3 regions of the Cupriavidus sp. TMH.W2 genome follow, and region 1 is predicted to be linked to each of the others. Evidence: predicted binding sites of a transcription regulator. Region 1 holds the regulator's gene; each other region holds the start of a gene.
The links. Region 1 encodes FNR, which switches genes on or off when oxygen is low (the NO sensors DNR and NnrR bind a similar motif). Its sites were predicted from a motif close to TTGATNNNNATCAA; they were not measured.
Positions count from the first base shown of each region.

Region 2: ACREYQ_RS02770 (universal stress protein) is a predicted target of FNR. The motif match lies at 1,016-1,029, and genes of this name have one in related genera.
Region 3: paaA (1,2-phenylacetyl-CoA epoxidase subunit PaaA) is a predicted target of FNR. The motif match lies at 1,130-1,143, and genes of this name have one in related genera.

Region 1 is NZ_CP193792.1:2,118,236-2,120,498, reverse strand. It holds gene ccoG (cytochrome c oxidase accessory protein CcoG) at 1-345, shown strand, start outside; gene ACREYQ_RS09740 (hypothetical protein) at 389-598, shown strand; gene ACREYQ_RS09735 (hypothetical protein) at 595-840, shown strand; gene fnr (fumarate/nitrate reduction transcriptional regulator Fnr) at 859-1,584, opposite strand; gene ACREYQ_RS09725 (sulfite exporter TauE/SafE family protein) at 1,663-2,263, shown strand, end outside.
Region 2 is NZ_CP193792.1:589,430-591,692, reverse strand. It holds gene ACREYQ_RS02775 (CaiB/BaiF CoA transferase family protein) at 1-805, opposite strand, end outside; gene ACREYQ_RS02770 (universal stress protein) at 1,126-1,566, shown strand; gene ACREYQ_RS02765 (serine/threonine protein kinase) at 1,616-2,263, opposite strand, start outside.
Region 3 is NZ_CP193793.1:2,116,339-2,118,601, reverse strand. It holds gene ACREYQ_RS27085 (ureidoglycolate lyase) at 1-42, shown strand, start outside; gene paaX (phenylacetic acid degradation operon negative regulatory protein PaaX) at 92-1,048, opposite strand; gene paaA (1,2-phenylacetyl-CoA epoxidase subunit PaaA) at 1,179-2,165, shown strand; gene paaB (1,2-phenylacetyl-CoA epoxidase subunit PaaB) at 2,221-2,263, shown strand, end outside.

The DNA.
Region 1 (2,263 bases):
GTCGACATCATCCGCGACCGTGGTGCGCTTGGCCGGGAAGTGGAAGGGCGCTGGATCGAGAATGTCTATCGCCTGCAGCTGATCAACACGACCGAAGCGCCGATGCGGATCCGGGTGAGCGCCGACAGCGACGAACTGAAGAACCTGACGGTGGAGTACGACAAGCAAGCCGAATCGCTGGCGCCGACCTCCAACCGGTTGCTGCCGGTCCGCATCCGCGTGCCGATCGAGGCCGCGGCGCAGGGCACGCACAAGATCAGCGTGACAGTAACGAGCGAAGGCACGGAGCGGGGGCATGCCGAAATCCGGCAATCCACCAGTTTTATCGTGCCGCGCGATTTGTGAAGCCAGGGGACTCGGACGTAGTCGCCAAGACGAAGGGGGCAAGATGAGTCAGCAAGGCAATCCGTGGTGGAAGGAACCGTGGCCGTGGCTGCTGATGAGCGGTCCGCTGGCGGCCATGGTGGCGTGCGGCGTGACGATCTGGCTGGCGTCAACGCATCCCGACATGCCTGTGGGGGGCGCGACGCGCCATGGCCTGGTGGTGGAGAAGGCCGGGGCCACGCCGTCAAAGCCTGGCACAGCGAGGCAGCCATGAAGTTGCGCTGGCTGATGTGGGTACTTTGGCCGGGGTTCCTGATGGCCGGCTTTGCGACCGCGACGGTCTTTTCAGTCGTTGATCCCGGTGACCTGAAGTTCTTCGGCCATCCGATCGAATCGTCGCGCGAGTCGGTCTACACTGTCGGCTTCCTGCTGGCCTGGGTGTTCTGCGCGCTGTCGAGCGGGCTGACGCTCTACACCATGCCGACGCGGTTGGCCGATACCGATGAACTGGAATGAGGCCGGCGCGGCGGCGGCTCAGCAAGTGCGGCTGTAGAGTTGCTTGATGCCGTCGATGTCGACCAGCTTGACGTGGCGCTGGCGGATCTGGATCAGGCCCGCTTCGGCAAAGCGGGAGAACAGGCGGCTGACGGTTTCCAGCTTCAACCCGAGGTAGCTGCCGATTTCTTCGCGGCTCATGCGCATCACGAACTCGGACGCCGAATACCCGCGCGCCGACAGCCGCTCCGACAGGTTGATCAGGAAGGCGGCGAGGCGTTCCTCGGCGCGCATCGAACCCAGCGTGACCAGCATGAGCTGATCTTGCGTGATCTCCTTGCCCATCAGGCGCAGGAACTGCTGCTGCAGCGACGGCAGGTCTGATGACAGGGATTGCAGATCCTTCATGCGGACCACGCACACCTCGGTATCTTCCAGCGCGGCGGCATCGGAGGCATGCTGCATCTCGCCGAGTCCGTCGAGCCCGACGATTTCACCGGGCAGATGGAAACCGGTAATCTGCGAGCGGCCGTCTTCGGTGGTGACGTGGGTCTTGAGCGTGCCGAAGCGGATGGCATAGACGGCGGTGAGCGGATCGCCCATGCGGTACAGGGTTTCACCCTTGTGCACGCGAATGCGCTCTTGCACCAGCGTGTCCATCTTAGCGAGGTCTTGCTGCGACATGCCAACCGGAAGGCACAGCTGCCCCATCGCACAAGTGGAGCAACGGGGCGACATCTCGGTAATGGGAATGGAGGTGAGCAATTGGAACCTGCTAGAAATGGCAGCGAGGGCGCGATTGATACATTTTAACGTGCGATGTGATCCGGCAGGGAGACAGAATTGACATTTGGGGTGCTGATCAGCGTTTTCCTGCTGGCTTTGCTGGGCGGTGTCCACTGTGCCGCGATGTGCGGTGGCGTGGCCCTCGCCGTGGAACAGCGGCGCGGGATGCCTGCGACAGTCAGCCTGGTGCGCAGCCGCGCTGCCTGGCTGGGCGAGTTGCTGGTGATGCACATGGGCAGGATTTCGACCTATATGCTGCTGGGTGCGGCGCTGGGTGCCGCCGGCGCCTCGGCATGGAAGCAGGATTATCTGCCGGTGCAGCGCTGGCTGTTCGGCGCGGGCAGCCTGATGCTGCTGTGGTCGGGCTGGCGCCTGCTGCGCGGCAGTACCTTTACCGTGAACTGGCTGGAGCGGCTGGCAGCGCGCTGCAGTGCTGCCGCGGCGCGACGGCTCGGCCGCCTGGCCGGCGGCATGCCAGCCTCCGTGCGGGTGCGCGGCGGGCTGGCGCGGCGCTATGGCGTTGGGCTGGCCTGGGGCCTGGTCCCCTGCGGCATGGTCTATGGCGCGCTGACACTGGCGCTGCTGGCGGGCAACGCGGGTTCCGGGGCGCTGGTCATGGGGGTTTTCGGGCTCGGCACGCTGCCGAATCTGCTGGTCT
Region 2 (2,263 bases), 1.5 Mb from region 1:
CGATGTCGGTCAGTTCGAGCCGCTCGAGCAGTTCCCGGTAGAACTGCGGCTCGAGCGCGCCCAGCGTGATGGCGCGGCCGTCGGCGCAGCGGAACACGTCATAGAACGGCGAATCATGGAACGGGCTGGGCTGCGGGCCGCCCAGCGTGCCGGCGGCGCGCGACACCTGCACCAGCGAGCCGAGCATGGCGACGACATCGGTGATGGCGGCGTCCACCACGCAACCCTCGCCGCTGGCGCGCGCGCTCAGGATGGCGCTGGTGATGCCGAAGGCCAGGCCGAGCGCGCCGGTGGCGTCGCCCATCACGGTCGGCGGCACCATCGGCAGGGCATCATCGCGCGCGGCCATCGACAAGAGGCCGGTCAGCGCGATGTAGTTGAGGTCGTGGCCGGCGCTCTGCGACAGCGGGCCGGTCTGGCCCCAGCCCGTCATGCGGCCGTAGACCAGGCGCGGATTGCGCGCGTGGCACGCCTTGGGGCCCAGGCCAAGGCGCTCCATCGCGCCCGGGCGCAGCCCTTCGATCAGCGCGTCGGCGCCTGCCACCAGGTCCAGCGCGGCGGCCACGTCCTCTGGCGCCTTCAGGTTCAGCTGCACTACGCGCTTGCCGTGCTCAAGTTCCATGTCGGGCGGCACGCCCTGGCCGCGCAGGATGCGGCGGGCATCGGGCGCGACCGGGCGGGTGACCAGCGTGACCTCGGCACCCAGGCCGGCCAGCATGGCACCGCACAAGGGGCCGGGGCCGATGCCTTCGAATTCCACTACCTTGATGCCGCGCAGGGGCAGCAGGTTGCCACGCTCACTCATGATCGTCGTCTCCGGAATTGCCGCTCGCCCGCGCCATGGCCGGGAGGCGGCTTGCATTGTGGTATGGGATAGTCGTGCCCGCCATGGGGCCCGGAAGCATGCTACGCGCGGCCGTGTTGACGGGGCAATGGCCAAATGCTTCAGGCGGATTGACGGAATCCGTCAACCGGGCGGCTATCGCACTGCGACATCGGGTAAATCTGATCCGACTTGATTTAAATCGGGTCCCGGCAGGACACTGGATGGCATGATGGTTCCAGATGGCGTTGCCGCCTCATGGCCGCACCGCCTGCCGACAGCCCCCATCCAGGAGATTCCCCATGACCAATATTGTGCTCGCCACCGACGGCTCGGCCTTCAGCGACGCCGCAGCCCGCTTTATCGTCGAAGGCAAGCTGCTGCAGAGCGGCTTCACCGTGCACGTCGTGCATGTGGCGCCGGAAGTGAGCGGCCAGGTGCGCGCCTTCGTCAGCAAGGAAACCATCGACGACTGGCACAAGGAGGCCAGCGACAAGGCCATGGCGGGGGTATGCGACATCCTGTCCGCGGCCAGGGTGCCGTTCGAGCGGCACCCGCTGCATGGCTTCGCGCCGGAGCGCATCGTCGCCCATGCGCGCTCGGTCGACGCAGCGGCCATCGTGATGGGCACGCATGGCCGGGGCTCGTTCTTCGATGCGGTGATCGGTTCGGTGGCGGGCCGCGTGCTGGCGCAAGCCGAGTGCGCGGTGCTGCTGGTCAAGGCACCGGAAAAGAAGAGTTAAGCAGGCAGCAGACGGTGGGTGCCTGCATGGCGCCACCGCCCCGCAAGCCTCAGGCGCCCCACAGGGGCGCTTCGTCCATCAGCGCAACCTGTTCGCGCAGTTCCAGGATGCGGTCCTGCCAGTAGCGCGCCGTGCCGAACCACGGGAACGCGGCCGGAAAGGCCGGGTCGGCCCAGCGGCTGGCCAGCCAGGCGCTGTAGTGCAATAGCCGCAGCGTGCGCAGCGCTTCTACCAGCCACAGTTCGCGCGCGTGGAATTCGGCGAAATCTTCATAACCGGCAACGATGTCGGCCAACTGGTCCTGCATGGCCGCACGGTCCCCTTCCAGCAGCATCCAGATGTCCTGGATCGCCGGCGCCATGCGGCTGTCGTCGAAATCGACGAAATGCGGGCCGGGTGTGCCATGGGTGCCACCGCGCGCATCGTCCTCGCCGATCCACAGCACGTTGCCGCGATGGCAGTCGCCATGGGTGCGCAGCAGCCGCACCTCGCCGGCGCGCTCATAGCAGCGGCGCACGCCGTCCAGCGCCAGGTCCGTCACCGACTGCCAGGCGGGCAGCAGGTCGGCGGGAATGCAGCCGCTGGCAAGCAGCCAGGCGCGCGGGGCAATGCCGAAAGTGTCGAGATCCAGCGCCGGCCGCGCCTGGTAGGGCTGGGTTGCGCCCAGCGCGTGAATGCGGCCGATAAAGCGGCCGAG
Region 3 (2,263 bases), on a different replicon from region 1:
GGGCTTGGCGAGCAGCGGCAGTGGACCATTGCCGCACAGTAAGAGTGTCCGGCGCGTTTCGCACTTGCTCAAGCGTTTCCTGTGAGGCGCCTTACGGCGCGGCGTGGTCACGGGCGGCGGCTGCATGGCTGCCGGCCCGGAAGCGCTTGCGCAGGACATGGCCCGCATTGAGCAGCGGGCCGTGAGCCGCTTCCACGTTCCGGCGCAGATAGTCCTCACTGGCATCGAGCAGCGCCAGGTACATGGCGCTGCACAGGCCGCGCGCCGTGCGGCCGGGCCAGTCCGCCGGAAGCAGCACTTCCGGCAGGTTGGGGTCGCGCAGCAGCACGCGCCGGTATTCGTGAACCAGCAGCGTGCGCAGGAAAAAGGCATCCGCCGGCGCCAGCTGCGCGGCTTCGTCCAGCAGCGGTGAAAAGCGACGCAGCAGCGCCTGCCATGCGGCGGCTACGTCTCCCAGCTTGAAGGTCTGTTGCATCAAGACCTGCAGCGGCCGGGGCGAGAACGCTTCCAGGCTGCGGGCCTCCATCACCGCCACATACTCCTGCGCGTGTGTCGCCTGCACGATCTCGCGCAGCGACGCCAGGTCGGCATTCGGGTGAGCCAGTACCCCCGGCGCAATCGCACCGAACCCTTCCCACAGCAATTCCCGCTTCAGGCGCTGCCGGATCGTGGCGCGCACGTCACTGCGCGCTAGCACCAGCGTCCAGCGGCCGTCCCACTCGGGCGCCTCGCCCGCGTAGATGCGCTTGCCGGCGTGCAGCACACGCTGCAGGCCGGCTTCCGACAACCCATAGTAGCTGCGCCGGCCGATGCGCGTGGCGGCCAGCCAGTCATCGGCAGTGAGGCGGAAGGTGGCGGTGCGCACCAGCCGGTCATTGATGCCGAACGGCGCCGCCAGGCGGATCAGGCTGCCCAGCCAGACCGCCTGGGGCCGCGGCGCGACCACGTCGCCGAACAGCGTCACCAGCAGCGAGTTGGCGCCCAGCTTGAGCCCGCGTGCCAGCCGCGTCACGCGCGGGGAAACCGGATCCGGGTCGGGCTTCGCCATCGGCGAGTCTCCAAAAGTGATACACAAACGTCGATTGCTTGAATCAAATTGTATCACTACCATCCATTTCAACTTACGAGATTGACGCAGATCAAGACGTCGATCACGGGCAAAACAGGTGGAGCAGACGATGTACGCACAGCTGGTGGAGACAGGAGCGACAAGGCTCCGCGCAATGGAAGAGATGGACCCGCAGGAACGCGAGTTCCAGGCCCGCGTGGATGCCGGCATCAAGATCGAAGCCAAGGACTGGATGCCCGAGGCGTATCGCAAGACCCTGGTGCGCCAGATCTCGCAGCACGCCCATTCCGAGATCGTGGGCCAGCTGCCCGAGGGCAACTGGGTCACGCGCGCCCCCACGCTGGAGCGCAAGGCGGTGCTGCTGGCCAAGATCCAGGACGAGGCCGGCCATGGCCTGTACCTCTACAGCGCGGCGGAAACGCTGGGCGTGTCGCGCGACCAGATGCTGGGCGACCTGCACAGCGGCAAGGCCAAGTATTCCAGCATCTTCAACTACCCCACGCTGAGCTGGGCCGATATCGGCATGATCGGCTGGCTGGTGGACGGCTCGGCCATCATCAACCAGGTGCCGCTGTGCCGCTGCTCGTTCGGCCCATATGCGCGCGCCATGGTGCGCGTCTGTAAGGAAGAGTCCTTCCACCAGCGCCAGGGCTACGACATCCTGCTGTCGCTGTGCAATGGCACGCCCGAGCAGAAGCAGATGGCGCAGGACGCGCTGAACCGCTGGTGGTGGCCGGCGCTGATGATGTTCGGCCCGTCCGACGGCGATTCGCCTAACAGCGCGCAGTCGATGCAATGGCGCATCAAGTTGTTCTCCAACGACGAGCTGCGCCAGAAGATGGTCGACCAGACCGTGCCGCAGGCCGAATACCTGGGCCTGACCATTCCCGATCCCGAACTGAAGTGGAACGAGGAACGCGGCCACTATGACTTCGGCGAGATCGACTGGTCCGAGTTCTACCACGTCATCCAGGGCAACGGCCCGTGCAACCGCGACCGCCTGCGCACCCGCGTCAAGGCCTGGGACGACGGCGCATGGTTCCGCGACGCACTGGTGGCCCACGCCGACAAGCCGGCGCAGCAAGCCGCCGCCTGACCCTGCGGCGCACGGCGCCGCTACCCATCGAACCCGCATCACACAGGAGGTTGCCATGAAAGAGTGGCCGCTTTGGGAGATCTTTATCCGCAGCCAGC